4 regions of the Bradyrhizobium sp. WSM1253 genome follow, and region 4 is predicted to be linked to each of the others. Evidence: riboswitches for the same ligand, from Rfam matches in the RefSeq annotation. Region 4 holds a riboswitch; each other region holds the start of a gene.
The links. A riboswitch is a leader RNA that binds a small molecule or an ion and turns the genes downstream of it on or off. The one in region 4 is predicted to bind cobalamin.
Positions count from the first base shown of each region.

Region 1 (7,752 bases), 4.2 Mb from region 4:
GTCACTTCTTGCGGATAGGCCGAGACGCCCTGCGCGACGATGCCGTGATCGCCGGCGAAGATGATGATCGGAACCCGGGCCGCGCGCGGTTGCTCGGTTGCTTGCAGGCCCGCAAGCTCAATCGCGAGCTGCTCGAGCCGGCCGAGCGCGCCGGTCGGTTTCGTCAGTTGCGCCTGTCGCGCCACCGCCGCGTCGCGATGGACTGCCGAAATATCAGGGCATTGTTGGGTGATCCATTCGGGGAGCATGCTGCCTCGCTTGCCTCACGGCCTGCGCTTGAGGATGTAACTGTCCATGATCCAGCCGTGCCGTTCGCGCGCCTCTTGCCGCACCGCGACGATACGCGGGCCGATCTCGGCCAGCGCGCCGGACATGACGATCTGATCGGCCATGCCGAGATAGGCGCCCCACCAGATGTGCAGGCCTTCCGGATCAAGCGACTGGAACGCCGTGCCGCCGTCGAGCATCACCACCACTGTATCGACACCTTGCGGCCAGCCGCCATCGCGCAAGCGACGGCCGGTCGTGACCAGAAATGGCTCGCCGATATCGTTGAGCGGCAGCGCATGCGCCGCGCACAGCGCCTGGATCGAGGTGATGCCGGGAACGACCCTGATGTCAGGCAAGGGATCGAGCCGCCGCGCGATGCGCAGCGAGGAATCATAAAGCGAGGGATCGCCCCAGATCAATATTGCGACATTGCCCTCGCCTTCGAGATGATCTGCGATCGTCTGCGACCAGGCAGCGGCCACGGCATCGTGCCAATCGTCCACGCCCTTGCGATAGTCCGCTTCAGCGGCGTCGCGGACGGGCAGATCGAACTCGGCAATGCGCGTCGTGTCGCTGGCGAGCACATCGGCGCAGATCGTCCGCCTGAGATCGGCGAGATCGGACTTGGCCGTCCCCTTGCGCGGGATCAGGACGAGATCAGCCGCGTTGATGGCAGTAATCGCGGCGCGCGTGAGCTGCTCGGGATCGCCGCAACCGATGCCTATCAGGGAGAGCGTGAGCATCGTGCCTGCGAAGGGCGGCCATGACGGCCGCCCGTTCGCTTGTCACTTAAGCCGCGTTGTGCAAACGCGGGGTGACGAGGCCGGGCGCGGTGACGCCGCGCAACGACTTCGCCAGCGCCAGCACGCCGAGATCGGCGAGCGGCTCGATCACGATGACCAGCGCATAGGACGCCGCGAAGGTCGCGATGTTGACGAGGTTGGTCGCGCCAAAACCGGCGCCATAGACCGCCCAGAACGCCACCCAGGCGATGACGCCCGCCTGATAGGTCGTCGAAAGCGCCAGCGCCTGGCGATACTTCAGATCGACATAGGCCGTGTTGCGCGCAATGATCCGCGTGGCGATCGCCTGGATCCCGAACAGCGGCACCAGCAGCGTGGTGACGTTCATGCCATATTGCGGCAGGTCGGGCGGCTCGAAGAAGATGCCCTGGAACAGCAGGCCGAACGCGAGGCCGAAGGCCGCAGGCGCAGCGCCAAACAGCAGGAACAAGGTCGAGCCGAGGATGAAGTGCACCTCGGAGACGCCGACGGGGAAGTGCGGCAGGATCTCGAAGAAGATAAACACGAGTCCCGTGGTGGCGAGCGTCCGCGCCGCGAACGACGTGATGCCCTGCTCGCGCACGGTCTCGACCGCGAGCTTCAAGGCAACACCGCCGACGGCGATGCCGGTTGCGTAACTCAGCACGAGCTTGGCGTCCGAGACTAGTCCGGGTTCGATATGCATGGCTCAGATCCTTCTTGCCGTCACACCCGACGGCCTTGGCCTCAAAACGTGCACGGCCGGTCTCCTGGCTCGCGGTTCACTGGGAGTCTCCGGCCTTCCCGGGCCTTGCGGCCCAGTGGCTGATCGAAGTCCCTCACCGCTTACAGTCGCGGGGGCGGCTGGGGTTTTGAGCGCCGCAACTGGGTCCGCCCATCCCCATTCCCGATTATGCTCCGGCGCTTTGCGCCGCGTCGAGCACCATGCCTCTCCTGTGTGCCCCTTTCGCCGGCCGGGCGTCAAGGGGCGAAGGGCGGACGAGGCGGTCATGACGGATAATCCCCCGCCAGCGCGCCGAACAGGATCACGGCCGCCGTCGAGGCCGCCCCGCCCCGCGCAAGTTGCTCGGCAAGTTCCGAAATGGTGGTGCGGACCAACCGCTCATCGGGACGGCCGAGCGATTCGGCAAACACCGCCGGAGTGGTTGGGGAGAGGCCGTGCTCGATCAATTTGACGACAAGCGCCGGGAACGTCCGCCGGCCCATATAGACCACGGTCGTCGCCTCCGGATCGGCCAGCGCCACCCAATTGAGATCTGGCGGCAGCTCGCCGGTGACGTCCGCCCCGGTCACGAACTGCACGCGGCGGGAGGTGTGACGCCGGGTCAGCGGAATGCCGGCTTGCGCGGCGGCGACACAGGCCGAGGTGACGCCGGGAATGATCTCGAAGCCGATGCCCGCTTCGCGCAGCGTCTCGAGCTCCTCCTCGAGCCGGCCAAAGATGCCAGCATCGCCCGACTTCAACCGCACCACGCGCGCGCCCGTTACGGCATAGTCGACCAGCAAGCGGTTGACATGGTGCTGCTTGGTCGAGGGCCGTCCCGCCCGCTTCCCCACCGCGACGAGATTGGCGCCGGGCCGGGCCAGATCGAGGATCGCGCCCGAAGCAAGATCGTCATAGAGCACGACGTCGGCCTCGCGCAGGCGCGCGGCTCCCTTGAGCGTGAGGAGCTCGGGATCGCCGGGGCCGGCGGAGACGAAGGAGACAAAACCGCTCACCGGTCCTCCGCGATCAGATGGAAGAACGCGCCGGTGGCTTGTCCCCGGCGCGAGCCGGTCTCGGCGATGACGGCGCCTGTCGCGTCGTGCACGACCGCCAGCGGCGTGTCGGGCTGCGCGAGGATCGTCGAATAGTGGAATTCATGGCCACGCAGGCGTGCACCCGCCCGATGCCCCGGCATCGGCGCTGTGAGCTCGGCGAGGCGATAGCCCAGATGCATGCGGCGCTTGGCAAAGCTTGTTTCCAGGCCGAGCAGGCCCGTCATCTCGTGGCTGATGCCGTCGGCGTCGGTCAAAGCGGTGCCCAGCACCATATAGCCTCCGCACTCCCCGTGCACCGGGCGCGTTTCGGCGAATGCGCGCAATCCGCTGCGGAAGCGCGCATTGGCCGCGATCTTGCCGGCGTGCAGCTCGGGATAGCCGCCCGGCAGCCAGCACACATCGGCGCCCGGATCAGGGTCCTCATCAGCCAGCGGCGAGAATGTCGATATCTCCGCACCCGCCGCGCGCCACGCTTCCAGCATATGCGGATAGACGAAGGAGAACGCGGCGTCACGGGCCAACGCAATGCGCTGACCGGGCGGCGTCACGTTGACGCCGCTCGCGGCAGGTTGCGGGGACCAGGTGGCGGCCGAACGCAGCACTGCGTCGAGATCGACATGCTCGGCGACAAAGCGCGCAGCCTCGTCGATCAGCTTGCCGATTTCCGCCTGCTCCTCGGCCTGCACCAGCCCGAGATGTCGCTTCGGCAGGCTGATCTCGGCGTGTCGCGGCAGCGCACCGAACACGGCGATGCCGACATCCAGCAGCGCACGGCGCACGAGGGCTTCGTGGCGTGGACTCGCAACGCGATTGAGCACGACGCCTGCGAGGCGAACACCCGCGCGGTAATCGCGAAGGCCTGCGGCGATCGCCGCCGCCGTCTGTGCCTGTCCCGAGGGATCGATCACCAGCAGCACCGGCCAGTCCAGCATCTCTGCAATGTCGGCGGTCGCTCCGGTGCCGCAGACGCCGCGCGCGGCGACGCCGTCGAACAGACCCATCGAGCCTTCGGCCAGCACGACATCGGCGTCAATGCCGCGGCTGACGAGATGCGAGATTGTCCCGCGATCCATCGCCCAGCTGTCGACGTTGACCGAGGCGCGTCCCGTAGCGGCTGCATGAAACGCGGGATCGATGTAATCGGGGCCGCTCTTGAAGCACTGCACCCGCAATCCGCTGTTGCGCCAGGCGCGGGCGAGCGCCAGCGTCAGCGTCGTCTTGCCGACGCCGGAGGCCGGGGCGGAGATGACGAGCCCTGCTGCCATCACGACACCTCCGGAAAGCGCGGCTCGGCGCCGACCGGCCGGTAGCGGCGGTCGTAATCGGCGGCATAGAGACGGCTCTCGGAGAAATCCGCCGAGCCCAGCGTCTTGCCCACCAGGATCAATGCGGTGCGCTCCATCTCGCTGCCGACAGCAGCGTCGAGTGTTGCGAGCGTGGCGCGGACGATGCGCTGGTCGGGCCAGCTCGCACGCCAGACAATCGCGACCGGGCAATCCGCGCCGTAATGCGGCGTCAGCTCGGCGACGACCTTGTCGAGCAGATGGATCGACAGATGGATGGCGAGCACCGCGCCGGTGGCGGCGAAGGCGGCGAGGTTCTCGCCTTCCGGCATCGCGCTGGCGCGGCCCGGCGTGCGCGTCAAAATCACCGTCTGGGCAAGGCCGGGCAGCGTCAGCTCGGCCTCCAGCGCAGCCGCGGCGGCCGAGAAGGAGGGAACACCAGGCGTCACCGTGTAGGGAATGTCGAGCGTGCGCAGGCGGCGAAGCTGCTCACCCATCGCCGACCAGATCGAGAGATCACCGGAATGCAGCCGCGCAACGTCCTTGCCATCAGCATGTGCGGCGGCGATCTCCGCGACGATCTCCTCGAGCGACAGCGGCGCGGTGTTGACGATCCGCGCACCGGGCGGGCAATGCGCCAGCACGCCTTCGGGCACCAGCGAGCCGGCATAGAGGCAAACCGGACAGACGGCGATCAGGTCGCGGCCGCGCAATGTCAGCAAGTCAGGGGCGCCCGGCCCTGCCCCGATGAAATGCACCGTCATGCGCCGTCTCCCTCCGCGATCGCCGCGGTCGCGGTGCGATCCTGCGAGACCACCCGCGTCGCAATCAATCGCGCGCGAGGTCCAGCCACCGCGAGAGCCGCCGCTTCGGCGACCGATCCCGTCCCGAATTTTTCGGCAACGAGTTTTGATTGGGTCGGCGTGTCGATGCCGGCCAGCATTTCGGCGGCGACCGCCTTGATCGGCACGCCGCATTCGCGCGCGAGCTGCTTCAACACCTCCGCGTCGGCCCTGTCGCTGACCGTTGCCAATGCTGCGAGGCCTTCGGGACCGCCGGCCGCCAGAAGCGCCTCATGCAGCGAGGCCAGCGTGACATCCTTTTTGAATCCGAGCCCGGCGACCTTCATCGGACCGCACTCCATTGCACCACGGGCCGCACCGCCTCCCAGGACCGGTAGCGGCCGAGCGGAGTGGCATGCGCAAGCTCGACCCGGATCAAGTCGCCGCCGTGGCGCTGGTGCAGCTCACCCAGCAGCGCTTCCGTCTCCAGCGTCACTGCATGGGCAACCAATCGCGTTCCGGATGCGAGCCGCGACCAGACGGCGTCGAACATCGCGATGTCGAGCCCGCCGCCGATAAACACGGCGTCAGGCCCGTCCAGCGCAGCAAGGGCTTCAGGCGCCTTTCCCGCGATGACTGTGATCCGATGCGCCAACCCGAACGCCGCTGCGTTGTTGCGAATGTTCGCGGCGCGATCCTCGCGCGCCTCGACGGCGATCGCCGTCCCGCCGCTCAGCGCCCACTCGACCGAGATCGAGCCGGAGCCAGCACCAATGTCCCACAGCCGTTCACCGGGACGCGGCGCCAGCGCCGAGAGCGCAAGCGCACGGACCGGACGCTTAGTGATCTGGCCGTCATGGACGAAGAGTTCGTCCGATAGTCCCGAGCTGCGGGGAAGGCCCTGCGCTCCTCTCGCCTCCACGGCCACCGCGACCAGAGTTCCGGCAAGACGGTCTGCGAAGCTATCGGCGCGATGCGCGTCGATACTTTCGCGCGGCCCGCCAAGCGCGGTGAGCGTCCAGAATGCCGAGGCACCCCATCCGCGCGCCGTCAGCCATTTCGCGAGATCGCCGGCCGCCTTCGCGTCGCGCACGAGGCAAATGATGCGTGCACCGTGCGCCAGATGTGGCACGAGGCGCTCGAATGGCGCGGCATGGAGACCAAGACAGGCAATCGCTTCAAGGCGCCAGCCTAGTCGCGCGGCGGCGAGCGAGAATGTCGAGGGAGCCGGATGCGCGATCCATTCGTCGCCATGGAGCTTCTCGGCAAGGCTCGCGCCGGCGCCAAACCAGAACGGATCGCCGGAGGCGAGCACCGCAGTCGGACGGCCGCGGCAGCTCAGCACGACATCTGCATCGAATGGCACCGGCCATGGACGGCCGCACCCGGTTACACCGGCCAGTGCAAGATGCCGTTCACCGCCAAAGACAGTTTCAGCATCATCGAGCGCCTTTCGGCTTGCTTCGGACAGCCCGGCAAGGCCATCTTCGCCGATGCCGATGATGGTCAGCCAGGGATCAGCCATGACACGCGCCCTCATTTTGGGCGGAACGGCCGACGCGAGCCTGCTCGCGGCGGAGATCGCGCGCGCCGGCATCGCTGCCGTGTATTCCTATGGCGGCCGCACCCGCGCACCCGCCGCTCAGCCGTTGCCGACGCGTATTGGCGGTTTTGGCGGCGTGAGCGGTCTTGTCGATTACATCCGCAGCGAGCACATCACGCATGTGATCGACGCGACGCATCCCTTTGCTGCCGAGATGAGCCGCAATGCGGTCGCGGCATGCGCGGAAACCGGCACGCCGCTGATCGCTCTGGAGCGCGCGCCCTGGACCAAAGCGCCCGGCGACGACTGGATCGACATACCTGATATCGACGCCGCGGTCGCCGCACTGCCCGAGGCGCCGGCAAATGTGTTCCTCGCCATCGGCCGCCAGCACATCGCCCCGTTCGCGTCCAAGCCGCAGCACGCCTACACGCTGAGATTCGTCGATCCGCTCGAAGCGCCGCTGCCCTTCGCCGCGGACGTCATCGTGTCGCGTGGGCCGTTCACGCTTGAGGGCGAACTGGAGATGCTGCGCGCGCGAGGCATCACTCGGATCGTCGCCCGCAATTCGGGCGGCGACGGCGCGCGCGCCAAGATCGACGCAGCCCGCAGGCTCGGCCTGCCCGTGATCATGATCGCGCGACCGCAACTGCCGGAACGTTTGCGCGTCGAGAGCGTGGCCGAGATCATGCAGTGGTTCGGTCATCGGGCCTGCCTCGGCGCATAGATCCAGCGGCCGACGCGGCGTGTCTGCGAGTTGCCGACGATCACCAGCGTGCGCATGTCGGCCATCTCAGGCCGGGCTTCGTTCAGCCTGACGGTCTCGATCTTTTCATCGACGGCGCTGATCGCGTGCGCGAAGATCACGAAGCGGTCGCCGCAGCCGGCCTCGTTCAGCACCGCGAGCGCGCGGCCAAACCCCTCCGGCCGGCTCGCCGAGCGCGGATTATACATGGCAATGGCAAAGTCGGCTTCCGCGGCGAGCCGCAGGCGCTTCTCGATCACCGCCCACGGCTTGAGGTTGTCGGAGAGATTGATCGCACAGAAATCATGGCCGAGCGGCGCGCCGGCGCGCGCGGCAGCCGCAAGCATCGCAGTGATGCCGGGCAGCACGCGGATCGGCAGCTCCTGCCATTGCGGCGCCTGTTCGAGCGCCTCGAACACGGCGGAGGCCATCGCGAAGACGCCGGGGTCGCCGGAGGACACGATGACGACTTGCCCGCCTTCGGCCGCGAGCCGCAAGGCCTCGCTCGCGCGCTGTAATTCTTCGCGATTGTCGGAGGGATGCAGCTTGAGTCCCGGTCGCGGCGGCACGCGCGCGACATAGGGCG
Region 1 is NZ_JH600073.1:1,439,904-1,447,655, forward strand. Features, by position in the region: gene cobT (nicotinate-nucleotide--dimethylbenzimidazole phosphoribosyltransferase) at 1-248, opposite strand, end outside; gene cobF (precorrin-6A synthase (deacetylating)) at 264-1,013, opposite strand; gene BRA1253DRAFT_RS08695 (energy-coupling factor ABC transporter permease) at 1,060-1,737, opposite strand; cobalamin riboswitch at 1,774-1,994, opposite strand; gene cobA (uroporphyrinogen-III C-methyltransferase) at 2,040-2,771, opposite strand; gene BRA1253DRAFT_RS08705 (cobyrinate a,c-diamide synthase) at 2,768-4,078, opposite strand; gene cobM (precorrin-4 C(11)-methyltransferase) at 4,078-4,860, opposite strand; gene BRA1253DRAFT_RS08715 (cobalamin biosynthesis protein) at 4,857-5,225, opposite strand; gene BRA1253DRAFT_RS08720 (bifunctional cobalt-precorrin-7 (C(5))-methyltransferase/cobalt-precorrin-6B (C(15))-methyltransferase) at 5,222-6,403, opposite strand; gene BRA1253DRAFT_RS08725 (cobalt-precorrin-6A reductase) at 6,402-7,148, shown strand; gene cobJ (precorrin-3B C(17)-methyltransferase) at 7,124-7,752, opposite strand, start outside.
Region 1: it holds a riboswitch for cobalamin, as region 4 does, so the genes downstream of both, BRA1253DRAFT_RS08695 (energy-coupling factor ABC transporter permease) here and metE (5-methyltetrahydropteroyltriglutamate--homocysteine S-methyltransferase) in region 4, are expected to answer to the same signal.

Region 2 (7,793 bases), 4.2 Mb from region 4:
TTTTCGCGAGCCATGAAGGCGCGGACGTCGTCATGGCCGAGCGTCGCATCGTAATAGAGGTCGAACAGATGCGGCGGCACGGCGCCGGCCAGATGCGCGAAGGCGGCCATGTGCTCGATCGTTGCGGTGATCTCGGCCGCCCCGCGAAAACCGTGGCGCATCATGCCCGCGATCCAGGCCGGGTTGGCCGCGCGCGCGCGGACGACACGGGAGATTTCCTCGGTCAGCGTACGCGCGTGCGGCTGCTCGGGGCGCGTCGCGTCGAGATGATAGAGCGATGGCCCTGTCGCGCCGAGATGGGCTGCGGCCGCCGCAATGCCGGCCTCATGCGCGGCATAGTCGGCCGCGAGCAGAAGATCGGTTTCCGGCAAATCCTGCACGTGAACAAAAGCATCGGCGGATGCGAGCCGCTTCTCGATGCCGGCACGATCGAGCCTGATCTCGCCGTCCGCCGAGAACGCCCATGACGATGCCGACAGCCAGGCTTCGCCGGCGGCGTGGCGCGTCTCGGGCGTGAAGTCGTCCGGGATTGCCGAGAGGCCGACGCCGTATTGTCCGGGACGCGGGGCGAACACGCGCGATGTGCGATGGCGATATGGATTTTCGTCGCCCTCGTCCTCGCGGGCCGACAGCGCCTCGGCTGCCGCCTCGAACAATTGCGCGAGGCCTGAGAAGACGTCGCGAAACAGGCCCGAGACGCGCAGCGTGACGTCGATGCGGGGCCGGCCAAGCTCGGCAGGCGCGATGATGTCGTAGCCGGTCACACGGCCGGAAGCATGATCCCAGCGCGGTGCGAGGCCGGCCAGATGCAGCGCCATGGCAAACTCCTCGCCCGCGGTGCGCATCGTCGCCGAGCCCCAGAGATCGACGACAAGGCCCTTCGGCCAGTCGCCATGATCCTGCAGATGACGACGGAGTAATTCTTCCGCGAGCTTGATGCCTTGCGCATGCGCGGACGGCGTCGGCACCGCGCGCGGATCGACGGCAAAGAGATTGCGCCCGGTCGGCAGCACGTCCTGACGGCCGCGATACGGTGAGCCTGACGGCCCCGGCGCGACGCGCCGTCCTGCAAGCGCGGCCCGCAACGCGTCGCGTTCCGCTTCACCGCAGGCGCCGCGGCCGAACACGTGCAGGCCGTCGCCGAACTGGCTTTCCTTGAGGTCGCAGACGAAGCGGTCGATCCGCGGGATCGCTTCGGCCGGTGCGGCCGCTGCATCGAGGCCAAGATCGTCTTCGAGGCCAGCCGCGCGTGCCTCGTCGCGGATCGCGGCGATCAGACGCTGGCGGCGGGCGGGATCGAGGCCATCGGCCGTCGAGTACTCGTCGAGGAGCTGTTCGAGCCTGCGCAGCCCGTCCGGCACCGCCGATGCGGCGAGCTGCGGCGGCAGATGGCCGATCGTGACGCCACCCAGGCGCCGCTTGGCCTGCGCGGCTTCGCCGGGATCGTTGACGATGAAGGGATAGATGACGGGCAAATCGCCAATCAGGGCTTCCGGCCAGCACGCCTGCGACAGCGCCACGGATTTTCCGGGCAGCCATTCCAGCGTGCCGTGCGCGCCCATGTGCACGACGGCATCACAGCCCTGCGCTCGGAGCCAGAGATAGAACGCGACATAGGCATGGCGCGGCGTACGGGCGAGATCGTGATACTCGGCATCGCGCCTGGTCGCATCGCCGCGCTCCGGCTGAACCGCGATGATCGACCGGCCGCATGGAATCGCGGCGAAATGGAACGCGCCGTCGCCGCAACCCGGATCGGTCTCCGGCGCGCCCCAGGCTTGCGCGAGATCATCCTGCAGGACTTGCGGAAGGCACGAGAGCGCAGCGCGGTAATCGGCAACGCTCCAGCTCAAGGTCTGCTTGAGCAGCGTCTCACCGAGCGCATGGACCGGATCGACATCGAAGCCGGTCTCCGCGAGGTCGGACGCCAAAGCCTCGACCGAGGCCAACGCATCGAGCCCCACCGCATGCGCGATCTGATGCGGGCGGCCCGGATAGTTCGAGAGCACGAGTGCCATCCGCTTTTCGGCGGCCGGCTTCTCCGCAAGGCGCTGCCAGGCCGCAACGCGCGCGGCCACGGCCTTCACGCGCTCCTCGTCGGGCCTGTGTGCCAGATGCGAAAATTGCAAATCGGGATCGCGCATCGCGGCCGATTTGAAGCTCACCACGCCCGCAAACAGGCGGCCATCGACCTCGGGCAGCACCACATGCATCGCGAGGTCGCCGGGCGACAGGCCGCGGAGCGAGCTCGCCCAGTCCTCGCGCCGTGCCGTGGAGAGCGCGACCTGGAACACCGGGCAGGATGCGGCATCGAACGGCATCGTGCCGTCGTCGCCCATCGCCGAGAACGCCGTCGCATTGACGATCGCGGCCGGAGGATTTTGCGCGAGATACGTGCGCAACCAATCCGCAACGCCCGGGGCCTTCAGCGAGGTGACGAACACACCAAGCGCGTCGAACCCCTTCTCGCGCAGTGCGGCGATCAGGGCATCGACCGGGCCAGTGTCGGCAGCGGTGAGATAGGAGCGATAGAAGGCCACGAGCGCTCGCGGCGTGCCCTCATCCGACGCCGGCGCGGCAATGACGCCGCGCGCCGGATCGTAAATACCCATCTCGGGCACGGTCATCTCGCCGATAACAGGCCCCGCATAGAGGCCCGAAGCCAGCGCAAGCTGCGCGATTGCGGCTTGCGATGCGACGTGGCCGCCGGTGTCGCAGAGCACCTTGAGCCGCCGCAGCGTCGAGACCGGCAGGGTCGAATACGCGTCCAGCCGCGTATCGTCGCGGCCGTCGGCCGGCAGCACGGCCAGCACGATGCCGCGCTCCCTCGCCAGTTGCTGCAGGGCCGCGAGCCCATATGACCAATAGGATTCCCCACCGATCAGACGCACGAGGATGCCGCGCGCCTGCGCCAGCGTGCGCTCGATATAGGTGTCGACCGAGAGCGGGTGACGGAGTTCGGCGAGATTGACGAGCCGTAGCGACGGCAGGCTGTCGCGACCACGGCGCCAACCGGCCGCGAACGCCGCTAGATCGGAATCCGAATACGAGAGCACCACGAGATCGGCCGGGTCCTGGCCGATGTCCCTTGGTATCGCGGTCTCCTCGAGACCGCGGCTCTCGCGGAAGACGACGTGCATCAGATACCTAGTCCCGCCTTGATCGCGGCTTCATCAATGTTTCCGTGCTCGCCGATCACGACGAGCTTTGACTGCCTCGCACCCGCGCCCCAGGGCTTGTCGAACTGGTGGCGCACGCGCTCGCCGACCGCTTGCAGCAAGAGGCGCATCGGCTTGCCTTCCATCGCGATGTAACCCTTGACGCGCAGCACATTCTGCTCGCGCGCCAGCCGCTGAACGGATGCAACCAGCGCGTCGATATCGGTGACCTCGGGAAGATCGATCACGACCGACGCAAAATCGTCGTGCTCATGATCCTCCTCGCCGTCGTGATGCGAGGGACGCGCGGCGAGATCGTTCTCGGCGGCAGCACCGAGGCCGAGGATGAGGCGCGCGTCGATCGCGCCGTCGGTGATCGCCAGCATCGGCACGCGGCGCGGCATCTCGGCGGTGATCGCCGCTTTGGCGGCTTCGAGCCCTGCCGCGCCCGCAAGATCCGCCTTGGTCAGCAGCACGATGTCGGCGCAGGCGATCTGGTCCTCGAACACTTCCGACAGCGGCGTCTCATGGTCGAGATTCTCGTCCGCCGCACGCTGCGCCTCGACGGCGTCAGGATCGGGCGCGAAACGGCCGGCGGCGACAGCTTCGGCGTCGGCGAGCGCGATCACGCCGTCGACCGTGATGCGCGAACGGATCTCCGGCCAGTCGAACGCCTTCAGCAACGGCTTGGGCAGCGCCAGACCCGAGGTCTCGATCAGGATATGATCGGGGCGCACCGGTCGCGACAGCAGCTTCTCCATGGTTGGAATGAAATCGTCGGCGACGGTGCAGCAGATACAGCCATTGGCGAGCTCGATGATGTTCTCTTCCGGGCAATTCGCATCGGCGCAGGATTTCAGAATCTCGCCATCGACGCCCTCGCTGCCGAACTCGTTGACGAGCACCGCGAGCTTCTTGCCGTTGGCGTTGGCAAGCAGGTGCTGGATCAGCGTGGTCTTGCCGGAGCCGAGAAAGCCCGTGACGACCGTGACCGGGACTTTTGCGAGCGAATTCATTCGGCGGCCTCCGGCACGACGGCCAAGGTGAGAATGGGGGGAATGCGGGCAAGCGATTGCTTGCGGAAGATCTCCGGGCGGCTGCGCCAGGGCACGAGGCCATCGGGCGCGGCCGCATAGGCCGCGGCGCCCGCAACCACGTCGCTCGCATGCGCATCCGACAGACGGCCGTAGACATAAGACCAGCGGCCGGGCGCGCTGAGCGCGACCGAGCAACCCTGGTTGCATGCAGACAGGCATTCGACGGGAACCACGGTGACGCCGTCGGGCACACCGGCCTCAAGGATCGCACCATGCAGGCGCTTGCCCGGCGTCGTCTCGCCCTCGCCAAGCGTCTGGCCGGCGCGGCAGGTAATGCAGACATGAAGTGTGACGGTCATCGCTTCTTCCAGAATAAACAGCGGGAAGCGATGAGGCCCACGAACCGTTCTTGCGAAGGTCCGTTTCCCCGTCGCGGAACACCCCGTCCGCCGGTCCAAAATCGTCCGCGCTGGCAGGTCTCCCGGCTTCCGGAGCAGGGTTTCCCCTTCGATCCCCGCCTTCCCGATCCCCTAGGGGTCAGTGGCTTCGGGCATCTCTCCGGTCACGGTCGCGGGGGCGGCTGCATTTTGGAACCAAATCTTGCCGATTCGGACCCTATCGCATTCCCTCTTCGCCTGTCGTAGGACAGGAACCAACGCCGGGTCACCATTTGCCCCCGACCGCCTCTTGTCAAGCCGAAGGACCCCGTCCGATGACGTCAGAACCGGATACCCAGACGGCCGACGAAACCGACGCCCGTCACGCCTCGAAAATGGCGAAGAAGAAGGTCGCCCGCGACAAGATCATGGCGACCAAGAGCGGCGAAAAGGGCCTCATCATCGTCCACACCGGCGCCGGCAAGGGCAAGTCGTCCTCGGCCTTCGGCATGATCGTCCGCTGCGTCGCCCATGGCTTCCCCTGCGCGGTCGTGCAGTTCATCAAGGGCGCCTGGGACACCGGCGAGCGCCGCATGCTCACCGGCCATTTCGGCGACCTCTGCCAATTCCACGCCATGGGCGAGGGTTTTACCTGGGAGACGCAGGACCGCGCCCGCGATATCGCAGCCGCGCGCGCCGGCTGGGAAAAGGCCAAGGAGCTGATCCTCGACCAGAATCTCCGCATGGTCGTGCTCGACGAGATCAACATCGCGCTGCGCTACGACTATCTCGACATCGCCGAAGTCGTCGATTTCCTGGTGACCTCGAAGCCACCGATGACGCATGTCGTGCTCACCGGGCGCAACGCCAAGGACGAGCTGATCGAGATCGCCGATCTCGTCACCGAGATGACGCTGATCAAGCATCCCTTCCGCTCCGGCATCAAGGCGCAAGCCGGCGTCGAGTTCTAAGAAACTCGCGATGGCGCGCGCATTGATGATCCAGGGGGGCGGCTCGGACGTGGGCAAGTCGCTCATCGTCGCCGGCCTCGCGCGCGCCTTTGTGCGACGCGGCCTGCGCGTGCTCCCGTTCAAGCCGCAGAACATGTCGAACAATGCTGCCGTCACGGTCGACGGCGGCGAGATCGGTCGCGCGCAGGCGCTCCAGGCGCTCGCCGCCGGCGTCGAGCCGCACACCGACATGAACCCGGTGCTGCTCAAGCCCGAGACCGATGTCGGCGCGCAGGTGATCGTGCAAGGAAAGCGCATCGCGACCGCGCGTGCGCGCGAATATGCGGCGATGAAGCCGTCATTGATGGCTGCGGTGCTGGAGAGCTTCGAGCGGCTGAAGGCGCGCGCCGATCTCGTGCTGGTGGAAGGCGCCGGCAGTCCGGCCGAGGTGAACCTGCGCAAGGCCGACATCGCCAATATGGGTTTTGCGCGCAAGGCTGGCGTGCCGGTCCTGCTGGTCGGCGACATCGACCGCGGCGGTGTCATCGCGCAACTCGTCGGCATCAAGACGGTGATCGACCCGGATGATGCCGCGATGATCCAGGGATTTGTCATCAACAAGTTCCGCGGCGATCCCACGCTGTTCGACGACGGCTATAAGCTGATCGAAGAAAAGACCGCATGGCGCGGCTTCGGCGTGCTGCCCTGGTTCGCGCGCGCCGGCGAGCTGCCGGCTGAGGATGCGCTGGGCCTGAGCGATGCGCGCAAGCCGGGCCAATGCAAGATCGCCTGTCTCGCGCTGTCGCGGATCGCCAATTTCGACGATCTCGATCCGCTCAAGCTCGAGCCTGGCGTCGATCTCGTGATGGTGCGGCCGGGCGAGGCAATTCCCGGCGATGTGCGCCTCGTCATCATTCCCGGTTCGAAATCCACCCGCGGCGACCTCGCCTTTCTGCGCGCTCAGGGCTGGGACATCGATCTCCTGGCTCATTACCGCAGAGGCGGCCATGTGCTCGGCCTCTGCGGTGGCTATCAGATGCTCGGACGAAGCGTCACTGATCCCGAGGGGATCGAGGGACCCGCGGGCGATACACCGGGTCTCGGACTTCTGGAGGTCGAGACGGTGATGACCCCGCAGAAGACGCTGACGCGTGTCGCGGCCGTGCATGCCGCGACGGATCAGCCGATCGAGGCCTACGAAATCCACATCGGCCGCACCGATGGGCCGGATCGCACGCGGCCATTCGCAAGGCTGAACGGCGAACTGGAAGGCGCGATCTCACGCGACGGACGCGTGCAGGGCAGCTATCTGCACGGCCTGTTCACGTCGGATGATTTCCGCAAGGCGTTCTTGGCGAAGCTCGACATTCCCGCAGGCAACGAGCCCTATCACGCCAGGGTCGAGAGTGCGCTCGATGCGCTTGCTGATCACATCGAGCAACATCTCGACGTCGACGGCCTGCTCGCGCTAGCGCGCTAGCGCCTCGGCCAGGCGCGTCCATTCGGAGTCGCCGCCCGGAAGCCCGAGGCGCAGCCATGTCGGCTCCCGCGCGAACACGCGCGACCAGATATGGCGACGCGCCAGTCTCTCCTGCGCCGCAAGCGCGTCAGGCGTCTCGTAGAGACGAAACAGCTGCGTGCCGCCAACGAGCGTCCAGCCTTGCGACCGCACCATGCCGTCGAGGCGAACGCAGTCTCGCGCCAGCCGCGCGGACGCGGCCTCGGCCCAGGCATCGTCATGCAGAGCGCGGCAACCGATCGCGATCGCCGGTCCCGAGACCGGCCAAGGCCCCGACATCGATGCGAGCCTGGCGATGTCGGAGGAATTGCCGAGCGCGAAGCCGAGCCGCAGGCCGGCAAGGCCGTAAAACTTTCCAAAGGAGCGCAAAATCAGCAGCCCCGGCCGGTCCTCGGATGCAAGCGAAAGCTGCGGTGCCACATCGGCAAAACTCTCGTCGACGACGAGACGGCCGACGCGCGGCAGCAGTGACAGCAAATCCCTTGGTGTGTGGCATCGGCCGTCGGGATTGTTGGGATTGACGACAATGGCGAGGTCCGCGCCCGCCAGTGCGTCGAGCTCCCCGACCTCCTGGACCTCCCAGCCCGCAGCCGAGAGGACCCCGGCATATTCGTTGTAGGTCGGCGCGAGGATGCGCGCGCGGCCGGGCGGCGCGAGTTGCGGCAGCAGTTCAATCGCGGCCTGTGCGCCGCCGAGCGCGACAACCGCCGCGCTCGTGCGGTAAGCGTGCCGCGCCGCCTGATGCAGCGCCT
Region 2 is NZ_JH600073.1:1,450,390-1,458,182, forward strand. Features, by position in the region: gene cobN (cobaltochelatase subunit CobN) at 1-3,140, opposite strand, end outside; gene cobW (cobalamin biosynthesis protein CobW) at 3,140-4,174, opposite strand; gene BRA1253DRAFT_RS08760 (DUF1636 domain-containing protein) at 4,171-4,554, opposite strand; cobalamin riboswitch at 4,649-4,867, opposite strand; gene cobO (cob(I)yrinic acid a,c-diamide adenosyltransferase) at 4,908-5,543, shown strand; gene BRA1253DRAFT_RS08770 (cobyric acid synthase) at 5,554-7,002, shown strand; gene cobD (threonine-phosphate decarboxylase CobD) at 6,991-7,793, opposite strand, start outside.
Region 2: it holds a riboswitch for cobalamin, as region 4 does, so the genes downstream of both, BRA1253DRAFT_RS08760 (DUF1636 domain-containing protein) here and metE (5-methyltetrahydropteroyltriglutamate--homocysteine S-methyltransferase) in region 4, are expected to answer to the same signal.

Region 3 (7,793 bases), 4.2 Mb from region 4:
ACGACAGGTCGCCGGCCTCGCGCAGCAGCGGCGAGCGCGCCGAGCGCGTCATCACCAGGCTCATCTCCTCGGCCGCGGCCGAGAGCCCGTGCCTGATGACCTCGACGACGAACGGATCGATCTTCATGGGGCCACCCGCGTCAGGAACAGATTGCCTGAAACGTCGGGCCGCGCCTGCCAGCCGGGCGGGACCACCACGGTCGACCATGCGTCTTCAATGATGGCCGGACCGCTGACAATCTCGGTCAACGAGGCGCGGTCGATGATGCTTGTTGCGATGTCGTGAAAGCCGTCGAACGAGCAGATGCGCTCGCCGGTGGAGACCGCCCTCACCGCGACGGACGGCCGGCTCACGACGGTGCGCGACGGACGGCGCGCCTGCACCCGCACGGATTCGATGACGCAGCTCTCGCCGGTCGCATAGCCGAACAGCTCGTGGTGCCGGGCCAGAAAATCCTTCTTCAGCGTGATGACGTCGAGCGGTCGCGCGAACGGCACCGGAATGGCGTCGTTCTGCGCGGCGTAGCGCATCAAGGCCACCAGCTCGACCTGGATCTCAGTCGCGGCAACGCCGTTGGCGATGAGCGGCGCCGAAGCATCGTCAATCAGCACCCCGATCCGCTCCGACACACGGGCGAGGTCGATGCCGTCGAGCGCAGCCCGCAGGGTTTGCTGCTGGAGGAAGCTGAAATCGGCGGTGAGACAGCCCAGCGCCGAAAACGCACTTGATGCGCTGGGAACGACGACCTCGGCAATCCCGTAGAGATCGGCCAAGCCCGCGGCATGCATCGGGCCACCACCGCCAAAGGCGAGCAGCGTGCAGTCGCGCCCGTCGATGCCGCGCTCCACGGTGACGCGGCGGAGCGCGCGCGCCATTGTCGCGTTCGCGACCTTGATGATGCCGAGCGCGGTTTCGGTCAGGCTCAGCCCCAGAGTGCGCGCGATCGGCGCGATGACACCATTGGCTGCCTGGATGTCGATTCCGATCCGGTCGCCGAGTTTGGTTTCGGGATTGAGATAGCCGAGCACGGCGTTGGCGTCGGTGATGGTCGGCTCGGTACCGCCGCGGCCGTAGCAAGCCGGTCCAGGCTCTGAGCCGGCGCTTTCCGGTCCGACGGTCAGGCCGCCGGGACCATTGCGCACGATCGAGCCGCCGCCCGCGCCGATCGAGTGAACCGCAAGCATCGGCTGGCGCAGCGGCTTGTCGCCGAGCATGCGGCCGTCTGTCATCTCGGCCTGGCCGTCGACGATCAGGCACACGTCGGTCGTGGTGCCGCCCATGTCGAACGTCAGCATCCGCGATGTGCCGAGCTGGCGCGCGATGCTGACGGATGCGGAGACGCCGGCCGCCGGGCCCGACATCGCCATCACCAGCGGCCGCCGCTTCACGGCGGAGATCGGGATCATGGCGCCGGCCGAATGAAACACCTGCAGGCCGGGACCGATCGGCAGTCGCAGTTCCAGTTCGCTGAGATACTCCACCGCGATCGGCATGGCGGCCGCGTTGAACACGGTCGCCGAGGTCCGCTCGTATTCGCGCGCCTCGGGATTGACCTCGTGCGACAGCGAGACGTGGGCAACGACGCCCTTGAGCCGCTCGCCGAGCATTTTCTCGTGGACGGGATTGGCATAGGCGTGAAGCAGTGCGACCGCGACGCTCTGCACGCCGGTCCCCTTCAGCCAGGCCACCAGGCGCTCGATCTCCGCTTCATCCAACGCCTTCAGCACCTTTCCCTCGTGATCGAGGCGCTCGGCAAGGCCAAAACATCGTTCCGGCGGCACGAGCGGCGACGATTTTGGCGGAATGTCGAGACGGTAGAGATCGCGGCGGCGGTAGCGCGCGATCTCCAGCACGTCGGAAAAGCCCTCGGTCGCCACCAGCGCCACTTTCGGCAGCCGTCCTTCGACGATGGCGTTGGTGACGCGCGTGGTGCCGTGGACGAAGCGCTTGACCTCGCTCTTGCGCAGGCCCACCGCCTCGATTGCCTCCAGCATCGCCTGAACCGGAGCTTGAGGTCGCGACGGCACTTTCGCGATCCGCGCCTCCGCGGGGGAGTGCCGGATCGCGATGATGTCGGTGAAGGTGCCACCGATATCGGTGCCGACCTCCCAGTGATTTTCGTCAGTGTTCATGCGTGGGTCAGTTGCGGACGACGTTCGAACCGGACGCCGGGTGCTTCCCGTCCTTCGCGAGGTTCAATCGCAAACCGAGAGCGCTCATCGTCATCCCCTGTCATGCCACTGCTTGCGAGCGTGCGACAGAGCGATGGGCTTCGGATAGGGCCAGCGTTGTCGCAACGCACAGGACCAGCACGCAACCGGCGCTGCCCGCCGAGGCACATTTTAGTGCAGCGCTGCCCGCAGGGAGTGCACATCGGTGTGGATCGTTCCACGCGCGCTAAGTGCAGCGCACCACGAGTTTTCCCGGACGAAACGGCACATCCGCTGCACTGCAATCCACGCGCCGCGGACGCACTGTCTAATTTGCAGGCGATCGATCGGCGCTACGGACCATACGATTGCTTATGAGCTATGCATGGCAGTCGGCTCAGCCTCTCTTTATTGTACGATCAGTAAGCGGTCGTTTTGCCCACTCAACGCCTCGCGACCAGGCGACGCGAGCCGATGACGATGCCCGTGATGGAGAACAGAAAGCCGAGGGCGCAGAGCCCGACGACCAAGCCGTCGCGCAGCAACGGATGCGCGACCAGGACCGGAAAGTCCAACGTGTGCAGCGCGCCGTAGAACCAGCGATAAGCCCGCCGCGACGAATCCAGCCTTTGCAGCAAATTGCCGTCCGCGCCGTCGATGTCGAACCAGAGGTCGCCGCAGGAGGAGCGGTAGACCGGGGCACCAGGGACGGTGGACTGCGCGGGATAGTTGTCGTTGTCGGCAAGTATCGACGGTGCGCCGCAGCCGGCTGCGAGGCGCGCGGTCAGCCCCTGGACCTCGTGGACATCCAGAGATCCCGTTGGTCCGTCGCGCGGCGCATCCCCTGCCTTGATCAAGGTCTGAGCGGCAACGCCCGTGCGATCCCGCCGATAGAGAGTGCCGTTGAAGGCAAACCATTCGATCTCGCGGACCGACGGCGATACGGGCTGGCGATCGAGCGATCGGGCCGCCGTCCAGTTCGGTGGGGCGTTCATCACGCTGGATTCAGCCGAGGTCAATTGCCCACGCGAGAACAGCCGTCCGTGATCCATGGAGAGCCAGCCACTGAAAATCCAGCTCAGCACGAAGACCATCGCCGCGAGGCCGATGAGATGATGCAGCGCATGCCAGCCACGATAGGGCGACCCGATCAGACCGCTTTGAGGTTTGATCCGCGCAAGCCCGAGCACAGCGCCAAGCAAAGCTGCGATCAGGGCCAGCAGCGACAAGGTCCAGACCACGCGATCCCACAGCGACCAGTTGCTTCGCAGAACTGTCGGATAGATCCAGTGCAGCACACTTCCGGCGAGATTCCATCCGCGCTCGCTGCGCGTCGTATCCAGAACGATTTCGCCGGTGAGCGAGGAGACATAGAGCTCCGTTCCGGCGGCGTCGCCCAGGGCAACCCGAAACAGGGGCCGATGGCGGTCAAAGCCGTTCGGCACGCTCCATTGATCGTAGTCCGCGCGCGCAACGATCGCGGGCCGCGCGGCATCCAGCCCCCGGCTGCGAGCGTGATCTCGCGCGATGGCCAGCGCGACCTCGGAAGACGCGACCGAGGCGCCGCCCCCGTCGGAGGCACGCACTGCGTCCGCGCGCGACGGCCCCGCGACGACATAGACCGGTCCGTCACTGCGCTGGATCAGGCGAACGCGGGTCGCATCCGCAATGCCGCTCGCGGCAACCACGTCGGCGACCGCAAGCCTCGTCTCAGCGCGATCCAGCGGCACGAGCCCGGCAAAGCGTTCCGCTTCCGTCAGGGACGGAAACGGAACGAAGTGCATCACGATTCCCGTCGCGAACCACATCGCGAACAGCAGGCAGAACGCGATCCCGAGCCATCGATGCAGCAGGACGATCGCGCGCATCATCGATCAGCGTCCTACCATTTGAACGCGGCCGAGAGTTCATAGGTGCGCGGCGCGCCCAGCAGGATCTGGTCGGGATAGAACGGATCGCCCCAGATCGCGTAATGCTTGTCGGCGATGTTGCGCACCCGGAAGGTCAGGCGGGCCTGGTCGACCGCGTTGAACACGGTCTTGGGGATGTCGACGAAGGCGTAGACGTCCGCAACAGTGTAGGCTTTCAGCGTCACGGTGTTGGCATCGGTGTTGTAGCGGTCGCCGACATGGCGGCCGGTGATACCGAACTCGACCGCCCAGGGCGTGAAGAACCGGTATGACGCGCCGGCATTGGCGACGACGCGTGGCACGTTCGGCGGCGTGTTGCCGGAGAACGAGCCGCCGACAAAATTGTAGTCGGCGTAGCGCGCATCGACATAGGCGATGTTGCCCCAGAGACGCAGAGGCTCGATCGGACGCACCGAGGCGGCCAGCTCGACGCCCTTCGACTCCTGCCGTCCGGCCAGCTTGAGCTGCATGCCGCCTGCCGCGGCATAGACGTTCTTGCGCAGGATGTCGTAGGCCGAGAACGACCACTCCGCCCGGTTGTCCCAGAACAGGTGCTTGACACCAGTCTCGTAGGTGCGCGCGGTGGTCAGGTTGAGCGGATCGGTCGGATTGAGCAGGAAGATGTTGTTGGCCGCGATGTCGGCGCCGGTCGCATATTGGCTGAAGAAGGTCAGGCCCGGAACCGCTTCCCACGTGTAGCCGATACGGCCCGTGGTCGGCGCCCAGGATTGCGAGAACGGGAAGTTCGCCTTCTCCAGACCGAACTTGTCGGTCGAATTACGGTCGAGCCCGATATGCTCGACGCGCAGGCCGCCAACCAGCGCGAAGCTGCGCGTGAGCTTCAGCCGGTCCTCGAATGACAGCGCCTCATTATCGATGCGCGCAGTCTGCTGCTGAATGGTGAGCAGGCCGTAGTACCCGCGAGGCGGATCGACCAGCGGAACGGAATCGCCGGGGAAATTTGCGGCGCCCGGCCTCACGAAATCAAGGTAGCTTGAGGACAACGTCGTGACCAAACGGTTGTCAAGGCCGGCGATATTCGCATCCCAGATCAAGTCGGTGACGTTGCCGACCAAGCGTTGGCTGTGCGCGACGTAGAAACGCTCACGATCCACCATGTTGGTACCGGAATTGAACGCCTCGACCTCATTGTTGAACCACGTGCGCTCCGCGCCGTAGCCATAGGCCTGACTCTTCAGCGTCAGGTCTGGCGCGAGCTTCAGCTCGAAACCGCCGCGCAACCAGACCTCCTGCGCGACGTTCCTGTTGTCGAGGACGTTGTAGTTGGTGTTGAAGGTGCGGTCATCGATCGTGACCGCACCGAGATTGGTTTTGTTGTAGTTCGAGATGTAATTGCCGGACACGATCCCCGTCGTCGCATGCGAGCCGCTGAAGGCAATCGGCACCAGCGGCGCGCCCCAATAGGCTTTCGAGCGATCCTCGCGGTACTCGATCGCGCCCCAGACCTTGAGGCTATCGGAGATGCGATAGTTGAGCTGGCCCGACACATCGAGCGTCTTCGTGTTGGTGTCGTCGGCAAAGCCGTTGAGCGAGGAACGGCTGACGTCGAAACGGTAGTCCAGCCCCTGCACATTGGTGCTGCCGCCCGAGCCGTAATGCGCGCGGAACGAGTTCAGCGAATCCCAGGAGAAATCCGCCTCGTTCCGGATCGGACCGGTGTGCGGCTGCTTGGTGACGAAGTTGATCGCGCCGCCGGCGGCGCCCTCGCCCGACATCAGTGACGCCGGACCCTTCAGGAATTCGACAGCTTCCAGATTGGCCGTGTCGGTGATCCGCGAGGTCATGTTCTGCGGACCGATCTTGATGCCGTTGTAGAGCGTGTTGATTTGGCTGTTGGTGAAACCGCGCATCGAGAAAGCCGAAGGCTCGGCCGGATTGTCGCCGGCTGTGACGCCAACCGCTCCCTGCGCGACGTCGGACACGGTGCGGTAGCCCTGCTCGCGCATGGTTGCGGCCGAGATCACCTCCACGGTCGCGGGCGTTTCGCGCACGGTCAGGCCGAGGCGAGAGGCGCTTTCGGCGACTGCATTGGTGTTGAGCGGCGTCTGTGCTGCCGCGGTCGGCACGACGGGCTTGGGCGCTACAGATGCAGCCGCCGGCCGGCGCGCAGCTGCGCGGCGTGGGCCCTGCGCTTCTCGGCCGGCCGGCCTGGCCTGCTTGCGGGATTGGGCCGGCGTCACCTCGACCGGCGGCAGAGGTTCGCGGGCCTGCTGCGCCAGTGCGCCGGGAGGATCAAGCGCGGCAAGGGATGTGAGCGCGGCGGATGCGAGCAGGAACGCACGCGGTCGTACAATGCGAACAGGAGACACGGTCTTGGACCTCGGTATGACGTCAGTGGCACGTCACAGCGAACCAAGGTCCCATCTTCCGGCTTATAAGCCTTCCGATGAAGCCGAATGTCTGTACTCCCCGACCGACATCTTCGCGTGTGACCACGGCTGACGGCAGGTCTCCTGGCTCGCGGGTCACTACCTTGCGTCGCCTTCCCGGGACCGAGATACCCAGTGGCTCGTGACGCAAGATTCGCCGCTTACAGTTGCGGGGGCAGCCACGGCATTGGGGACAATGTCCCCGCACCGCATTCCCTTTTCATCCCCTCTCGGGGAAACCGTCGCGAGCATCTAGGATTACGATCAAGACAGAGTCAATGTGCCAGTTGCGGCGTTATTGCCACAACGACCAACTTCCTCGGAGATAAGCATGGAAGGCGAGACCTTCCTCTGGCTGATACGGCACGCGCCCGTCGATGGCGTCACGGGGACGATCCATGCGGCCGACGCACCGGCCGATCTCGGCGATCGCGCGCAGCTGGGGGCGCTGCGGCAGCGTCTGGCGCAGGACGCCGCGAGCTATGCGAGCCCGTCGCGTCGCACGGTCGAAACGGCCCACGCGCTGGGGCTCGAGCCGCTGCAGCTGGACGAATTCAGCGAGCAGAATTTTGGCGACTGGACCGGTCGTCGGCATGACGAGCTCGCCGCGACTGGTGGCGAGGCCTATGCACGGTTCTGGAGCGATCCGGCGCGCGCACGGCCGCCGGGCGGCGAAAGCTTTGAGGATCAGGTCGCGCGGGTGCGGCTGGGTTTGTCGAAGATCAGCAGCGGGGCCGCAACGCTCGTCGTGCATTCCGGCACGATCCGTGCGGCGCTGTGCATCGCGCTGGATCTGACGCCAAAAGCGGCCCTGCGCTTTGTGATCGATCCGCTGTCGCTGACTCGGATCGACCGGCTCTCGACCGGCTGGCGCATCGTCTCGGTCAATCAGCGGACGATTTGATCAGGCCGGACGATCAGGCACATTGGCCTGCGCAAAGGTCGCCATCCCGTTGTGGAGCGCACAGGCCGACCGCACCAGCGGCAGCGCGATGGCCGCCCCCGATCCTTCGCCGAGCCTGAGATCGAGGCTGATCAGCGGCTGCACATTCAGCGCGCGAAGCACCAGCCGATGCCCCTGCTCGGCGGACTGATGCGATGCCAGCAGGAACGGCTGGCACGAGGGATTCAACCGCGCCGCAGCAAGTGCCGCGACCGATACGATGAAGCCGTCGATCAACACGGGGATGCGGCCCTGTGCAGCCGCGATAATGGCACCGCAGATGGCCGCAATCTCGAGGCCGCCGACGGCGCACAGGATCTTTTCGGGCGACGCGCCCGTAATGCCATGACGTGCGATCGCGGCGTCGATCACCCGCGCCTTGTGCACACGGCCGGCCGC
Region 3 is NZ_JH600073.1:1,431,744-1,439,536, forward strand. Features, by position in the region: gene BRA1253DRAFT_RS08660 (hydantoinase B/oxoprolinase family protein) at 1-127, opposite strand, end outside; gene BRA1253DRAFT_RS08665 (hydantoinase/oxoprolinase family protein) at 124-2,133, opposite strand; gene BRA1253DRAFT_RS08670 (PepSY domain-containing protein) at 2,595-4,022, opposite strand; gene BRA1253DRAFT_RS44370 (TonB-dependent siderophore receptor) at 4,034-6,391, opposite strand; cobalamin riboswitch at 6,508-6,710, opposite strand; gene BRA1253DRAFT_RS08680 (histidine phosphatase family protein) at 6,783-7,355, shown strand; gene cobT (nicotinate-nucleotide--dimethylbenzimidazole phosphoribosyltransferase) at 7,356-7,793, opposite strand, start outside.
Region 3: it holds a riboswitch for cobalamin, as region 4 does, so the genes downstream of both, BRA1253DRAFT_RS44370 (TonB-dependent siderophore receptor) here and metE (5-methyltetrahydropteroyltriglutamate--homocysteine S-methyltransferase) in region 4, are expected to answer to the same signal.

Region 4 (7,793 bases):
TGTTATACCACAAGCCCGTTTTGGCAAGCCTCCAGCGAGTCCTCCGCGCAGCTAGCGTTGCAGCCATGAGCGAGGCTTGCACAAACCTCCAGTCGGGGTGTGTGACCGGAGGTTTGCCGAGATCCGACGTAGACCTGCGTCCGTTCGCGGGTTTTTGTCGCCGCCGGTGGAGGAAGCGTCAGCCTCGCTTGCCCCCGCGCTGACGTGCCAAACAAACCGACGGACGCTTCCAGCGTCAAGTCGCGACTGACTCTCGCAAGAGGGCCCGATAGCTCGTAGCCTGAAATTGAAGCGACCTGTTGCTGTCGCAGACGCAACATGGTCTCAGACCCGGGACAGCCGAATTGGGCAAATTGCCCAACATTGAGCGCGTCTGCGTTTGGCACGGCATTTGAAAGGGATCGCCCATGGCATCGCTCGCCTAAGGAGTCGGAAGGCATGGCTTACAAGATCGTCGCTTCGCAATGCACCGTTTGTGGCGCATGTGAGTTCGAGTGTCCCAACGCGGCGATCAGTCTGAAGCGTGACATTTACGTTATCGATGCCAAAAAATGTACGGAGTGCGAGGGCCATTGCGACACGCCGCAATGCGCGGTGGTCTGTCCGGTCCCTGACACCTGTGTCCCGTCCAAGACAGGATAGGCAGCCCGCGACCAAAAGGCCTCATCGCTCGATTTCGCGAACGAAGTTGTAGATGTGGGACCTTGAGGAGACCACGACCGCATGGGGCGCATCGAGGTCGATTAACATCGTTATCAGCTTAAGACGCTGAGCGACGCCGAGGAACCCCTCAAAGGGCTCTGTCGGAGGACACCGTCGAATTTGTCACGAACAAGGACAAGGCCCTCGATGCTCAGTGGCCGCGTTACGGCCTATCGTCACTGGCGGCGAGTCGAGGCGAGGCAGACCCGGCGTCGAGCGGCCACGGACGCATCGAAGCCGGCGCAAAAGTCGCTGAGCACGTGAACACCTAGTGCACCGAGAAGATCATCTTGGCCAACCTCACGGAGGCGGACGACCTCGTGCCTGGTCGCGGGCCCGCCGAACACCAAGGAGCCGACCTGATCATCCGTTCGGTCCTGGAGCAATCCGGCTTTCGAAATTTCTAGGGAGCCTCGTGGGCTGTGACCAAACGGATGCCGGCCGAGGATGATCGCACCTTCCTGACGCGCAGGTTCGAAAAGTTGCTGACGGAAAAGGTCGCCTCCTCGCGATCACACAGATACCGAAAGCCGCCCGGGTTCGTTCCGGTGGTGGAGCTCAACCGTTACGCGAGCAGGGAGCGAATGCATTTCAAAAGCGGAGCCTCCACAGATCCGGGCGTGTTCACTAGGCCGCGAGCAAGACCGTCTTACCTGCCTAGTGCGCTCGTAATCGCTTGGGCAATATCGCAGCGAGAATCGGTAGGTTGACGCATCGATCCTCGTGCGCATAATTCAAGCCGTCGCGGTCTCCGGATTTCGTTTGATCCGGAGCTAAGAGGGAAGCCGGTGCAATGCCGGCGCTGCCCCCGCAACTGTAAGCGGCGAGCCGCTGTCCAACGAAGTCACTGAAGCCATGCGGCTTCGGGAAGGCCGGACAGCAGCGACGACCCGTGAGCCAGGAGACCTGCCTCGACAAGATATCGTCCACGGGCGGGGCGTCCCGGTGTGCGCCAAGCAGTTGTCGCTCACGCGATGTTCGCTGTCTGCGTCCGCCATGGCCTTTGCCCCAACATGGGGTCTAAGCTATGTCAATCCTTTCGCTTCCCGTTGCCACACTGGGGACGTCACGCATCGGCCCACGACGCGAACTCAAATTCGCGCTCGAGAGCTACTGGGCGGGAAAATCTAGCGAAGCCGAGCTCCTCGAGGCGGGGAGTGGACTTCGTGCCGCTAATTGGGCACGGCAAAAATCCCGCGGTGCGACCGTCATTCCTTCGAATGACTTCTCGCTCTACGACCATGTGCTCGATACCAGCCTAATGGTCGGCGCCATTCCCGACGTTTACGGCTGGAACGAAGGTCCTGTGTCGCTCAAAACCTACTTCACCATGGCGCGTGGCGCTCAAGACGGTGGTCACGCTCAGCATGGGCCCGGCGTAGCCGCACAGGAGATGACGAAGTGGTTCGATACGAACTATCACTACATGGTGCCGGAATTTCACCAGGATCAGATCTTTAAGTATGCCTCTCGGAAGCCGATCGAGGAATATGAGGAGGCAAGAAGCCTCGGTTATCAGACGCGGCCCGTCCTAGTGGGCCCAGTCACTTTCCTGAAGCTCGGCAAAAGCGTAAATCCCGCATTCAATCCGCTGTCGCTGCTTGATCGACTCCTCCCCGTCTATGTCGATGTTCTCCGCGAACTAGCCTCGCGCGGCGCTGAATGGGTTCAGCTCGACGAGCCATGCCTAGTGATGGACGTCGACGAAGCATCTCGGGCCGCTGTCCGCCGGGCCTATGCTCATTTCGCTAAGGCCGTGCCGGCGCTTAAAATCATGCTGGCCACATACTTCGGGGCTGTCGGCGACAATCTTGAAACAGTATTGGCCTTGCCCGTTGCCGGGGTTCATGTCGACCTGGTTCGTGCACCTGACCAGTTGGACGCGATTGTCGCCAGAGCAGGTAGAGATCTAGTGGTCTCGCTCGGTGTCGTTGATGGTCGCAACGTGTGGCGCTCTAATCTGCCGGCGCTACTCGACCAACTTGCTCCTATGGTCAAAAAACTGGGCAGGGACCGTGTTCAGATTGCCCCCTCCTGCTCGCTGCTTCATGTTCCGACCGATATTGAACTAGAGATCGATCTCGATCCCAATCTGAAGACGTGGTTGGCGTTCTCAGTGCAGAAGATCAAGGAACTTTCGATATTGGGCAAAGCGCTGGCTGGCCATGCTGCCGACGTGGCCGATGAACTCACGCTCTCAGAGGATGCATCCGTCACCCGCGAAACATCGCCGAAGATCCACAGTGCGAACGTCGCCGGACGAATGGCCGCGATCGACGATAGCATGCGTCGCCGTCGCAGTGCGTTCACCCAGCGCGCCGACGTCCAGCGCGTCGCCTTCGCATTGCCGATGTTTCCAACCACAACCATCGGATCTTTCCCGCAAACGGCGGACGTCCGCAATGCGCGTGCAGCTCATGCGCGGGGAGCGCTGAATGACACGCAGTACGAGCAGCTTCTGAAAGCGGAGACAGCCCATACCGTGCATTGGCAGGAAGATATCGGCCTGGACGTGCTCGTACACGGTGAGTTCGAGCGCAATGACATGGTTCAATACTTTGGCGAGCAGCTGTTGGGTTTCGCATTCACCAAGCACGGCTGGGTTCAGTCTTATGGCTCGCGGTGCGTTCGTCCTCCTATCCTGTTTGGAGATGTCTCCCGCCCGAAGCCCATGACCGTTAAATGGTGGCGACATGCGCAGTCTCTGACCAAAAAACCCGTCAAGGCTATGCTGACCGGACCGGTGACGATCCTGAACTGGTCGTTTGTCCGTGACGACATCCCGCGGAGCGAGACATGCCGACAGATCGCTCTCGCGATCCGAGACGAGGTCATCGACCTTGAGGCGGCTGGAGCGACCATGATCCAGATCGACGAGGCTGCGTTGCGGGAGGGATTGCCACTGCGCAAATCGCACTGGAAGGACTATCTAGATTGGGCAGTGGACAGTTTCCGTGTTTGCTCCTCCGCTGTCGCTGACGGAACTCAGATCCATACGCACATGTGCTATTCCGAGTTCAACGAAATCATCGATGCGATCGCAGCAATGGATGCCGACGTCATTTCAATCGAGGCGTCGCGCTCCAAAATGGAATTGCTCGACGCTTTCAAGAGCTACAAATATCCTAATGAAATCGGGCCGGGCGTCTATGACATTCATTCACCGCGCATTCCCGCAGCAGCCGAGATCAAGCAGCTGATTGTGTTGGCGCGGCAGCGGGTTTCCGATCGGCAGCTCTGGATCAATCCCGACTGCGGACTGAAAACTCGAAGATGGGAGGAGGTGCGTCCCGCGCTCGTCAATATGGTGGCCGCCGCACGCGAGTTGCGGGCCGAGGCATGATCGTACGGAGCGTGTCGCCAACCTATCTGTGAATAAGATGAACGCGCTTTGGGAGCTCGCGATAACCTTGCGAGCTTCCAAAGTTTCCAGCGCCTACGAATGCCGGTTTGCCCCGGCGGAGGCGATCGCATACAGCGGCGACAAGCTCGAATCCGGCGGACGACCGCATGCCGGCCATACCGATTAGGTGACATATTCCCAGTCACTTGCGCTCGACGCGAACCACGATCCTATCGCTTCATTTATCCATCCCATGGATGCGTCCCATCACAACAATCTATTTTACCGCCCTTGCGGAATTTCATACCTAATTTGCGCCTTCGCGCGGTCTTCGGGAAGATTTGCTGGTATTCGGCGGTGCCAAAATACTGGCGCGTGACGGCAAACTGACGGTTGTTTCAGGGCTCGGCAGTCAAACCGCCTGCGCGATGGATCCCAGCTCCGTCAAGGCGCTGCCCGTGCCAACCGGACAGCTGGCAAGTGGTGAGCAAGTCCTGAAGTTTACGACAGGAGCGGAAGGCAAGCGGCTCGCTAAGTTGTGCAGAGCGATATCCGCTTCTTGTTGTTTGACGGCGAGTGCCCTCGTCGTAAGTCGATCGCCGGTAGTCCTCCCTACCGACGAAAGCTGGAACGATGCGGAAAGCAGCGTCGCTCCCGCGTGACTTTCGCCCGGCCTCGCATTGAGGCCGGGCGGCTTTTTATGTGCCTGCTTATCAGTGACAGCAGGGGATCATTCATTTTGGCGTCATTGCGGGACCCCGGGTTCTTGGAGCGCATCTGTTGCTGTTCGGCAGGGCATGAGGGCCGGTGCTGCTAAGGCTATCTGTCTATTGAAGGCTTTGGTGTCGTGTTGGTGCGCGTCGGCAGTATCGGATATTCGATCTTAGGCAGCCGACCGGTCAGCGAATTCAGAAATGAGATAATGTCGTTTTCCTCTCTATCGCTAAGCTTGGTGCCGAGCTGGATTTCACTCATCAGGGCAACAGCTTGCTTCAGGCTCCAAACCTGTCCCGAATGAAAGTAAGGGGCTCGCAACGCGACGTTTCGCAATGGCGCCGCGCGGAAGACATATTCGTCGCCGACCGCCCTGGTGACCGCAAACCGACCCTTATCGGCGTCCGGAAGCACGCTGGCGTCCGGCTTTTTCATCACGCCGAACGGGAAGTAGGCCTGTCCACCGAGATTGATACCATTGTGGCAAGAGGAACATCCCTTCGCCATAAACAGTGCCAACCCTGACTTCTGCTGATCATCGAGAGCATGTGTATTGCCCTCCAGATACTGATCGAATGGAGCCGCAGGTGTAATGAGAGTCGCTTCAAAAGCCTCGATCGCCTTCGCAAAATTTTCAAAGGTGACCGGTCTCGCTTCGTTCGGAAAAGCGTTGTTGAACAAGACGACATAGCCGGGCATTGAGTTCAAGAGACCGAGCACATGATCTGGAGTCGCATTCATTTCGGCACTCGCCTGCACAGGGCCGGTGGCTTGCCTTGAGGTCCGCGGCGCGTCCGTCCCAAAATTGCGCCGCATTGAACACTGCGTTGTAGACAGTTGGGGCCCGGCGCAGGCCGACCTTCCAGCCGTGACCAACGGAGGTCGGACCGGCATCGACTCCGCCGGTGCCGAGATTGTGGCACGTATTGCAGCTAATGATTCCGCTCGCCGATAGCCGCGGATCGAAGAACAGCATCTTGCCAAGCTCGACCTTTCCATGCGTCACCGGATTGTCTTTTACTGCAGGAATGACCGAGGGGATTGGATGGAAGATCTGCTTGGCGTTTCTCATCAGATCATCGCCGGCGTTAGCTCCTGACGACATCAGCAGCCCAATAGCTAAAATAGATGCTTCAGCGACAAGCCGAAGCTCCGGGATTGACATGTTCATACACCGCCTCATTAGTTCTGATTGTTAAACGAGGAAACCGTCGAAAGCGATGCCACGCGTTCCTCGACGGTCCGGCGCAGCATGCAGCGGATCATCTGAAGCGAGGCTGCATCAAAATGTGCGACTTTGCAGCTGGCCGCCGGCGTTCACGCACGGGCTTGAGGGGCTTACGTGATCGCGAGTTCGCTTTGAGCTTAGATCGCGGCCTTTCTGTTGGTTCAGCCTAGCGCCTCAACGTTCGGCGTGATGGTCGATCTGACAACAACAAGTGTGTTGCAAGCAGGAAGCTGTCCGGTGGCCGCATCGGTGATCCATCGAGCGATTGGCTGGCCAATACGCTCCCGCAAAGTTGATGTATCCGTCTTACTCCGCTGGCCGCGCTCAGCGCTCACGGTGTCATTGGACAATTAGCAACTGCGATGCCAGTTGCGTCCGAGATGCAAGTTGCTGATTTAGTTGTAGAACGGGTCCGGACGAACAAACAAAGTCTGATGTCTTGGTGTGATCACTACATTCAGTGTCACAGATGCTACAAGGCGCCAGGCCCGGCTAGAGGTGATCGCAGATGCTTGTGGTGAAGTTCGCTTGCCAGCTTGCCGGCCGCACGCGGGAACGGCGGTAACAAGACCTACGCAGCTGGGCGAGACACTGAGAGGCGCCCGGCGGTGCGCATCGTTCACGATTTCGCCGAGCCCAGCCGACTGAAGCCTCTCCGACTTATATCCAGGCCGCTCTGGCGCGCCGTCACCACGAAGCCCGGCTCGTTTGTAAGGACGAGCCTCAGAACCGAACATGGCTTGTTTCAATTCCACCTGAGGTTCGCTGGCATGGCAATTGCCGTGCTCAAGTCTGAAAGGCGCGGCTGCCCAGAGTTTGACGGTGCGACCGTCCGATTAATCGCTACTCCAATTCGACAGGGACCGGCCTGACCCCTGATCCGGCGGGTGTTGGTTGGATTACCTAGTCGGCCCACTCACGGGCTGCTGCTAGCTTTTGAAATCTTGCGGGCTGAGGGCGATTAGCTGAACTTCTGCAGGAGCAACCGCTACTTCGTGCTCTTGCGTTGAAAGACGCCGATACAAGAGGACACGTTGGGAGGAGATCGTGACATCATGTCCGCGGATGGCCCAAGTCCTGAGATCTATCGGCGTGTTAGCGAGGAAGGACGTGATTGAGCACTCGTCCATGGCTGGTTTAAGTTGGATACGGTATCCGTGATGGCTTCGATTGACGAGCGCTTGAATGAGATCAGATCTGTACGGAATGACATTTGGCGTTGTCGCAGTAGGCTTCAAAGCGAGCTAGATGATCTCCAGCGTAAGATGCTCGAAGAGCGTCTGCTTGAGCGGCAGTCTGCCTTTGAACGGCTCGTCTCGGCCACATTTCCTTTTACATTGAGATTGTGAAGCAAAATTTCGGGACCTGTGCCGCGGGAGCATTCCGCGTTAAATAGCGTCCGCTCACAGAGCGCCTGCGCCTGGGTCAGGAATGTAGCGCTCCGGCGCCGCGGGCCGTCGCGCCCCTCATGGCCGCCGCCGACCTGAAAAGCTCGGCCCATAGCCTTGGTTCACCGACGTGCTGCCCGCTGCGCATCGATAATGAAATCGTTCCGGCCCCATCCAAGGGCACTGCCGGGGGATACCGCTCGCCTCGCTTCTGCGACACCGCAGTCACCTGAGTAACGTTGATCCGGCAGAGCGATCGAAGGAGCTTGAATCGCCCGTAGCGTCAGATTGTACAGAGCAGGGAACGATTTTTCAGATCAGGTGCAGTCGAATGATAAGACCCGCTCTCGCTTTTGTACTATGTTCCGCTCTCGAGTGGATCGGGCTAGGCATGGGGGCGGTTGCGGAAACAAGGCGG
Region 4 is NZ_JH600073.1:5,674,066-5,681,858, forward strand. Features, by position in the region: gene BRA1253DRAFT_RS41835 (4Fe-4S binding protein) at 439-642, shown strand; cobalamin riboswitch at 1,431-1,631, shown strand; gene metE (5-methyltetrahydropteroyltriglutamate--homocysteine S-methyltransferase) at 1,730-4,045, shown strand; gene BRA1253DRAFT_RS45370 (cytochrome-c peroxidase) at 4,865-5,458, opposite strand; gene BRA1253DRAFT_RS45375 (cytochrome-c peroxidase) at 5,394-5,930, opposite strand; gene BRA1253DRAFT_RS28120 (hypothetical protein) at 7,767-7,793, shown strand, end outside.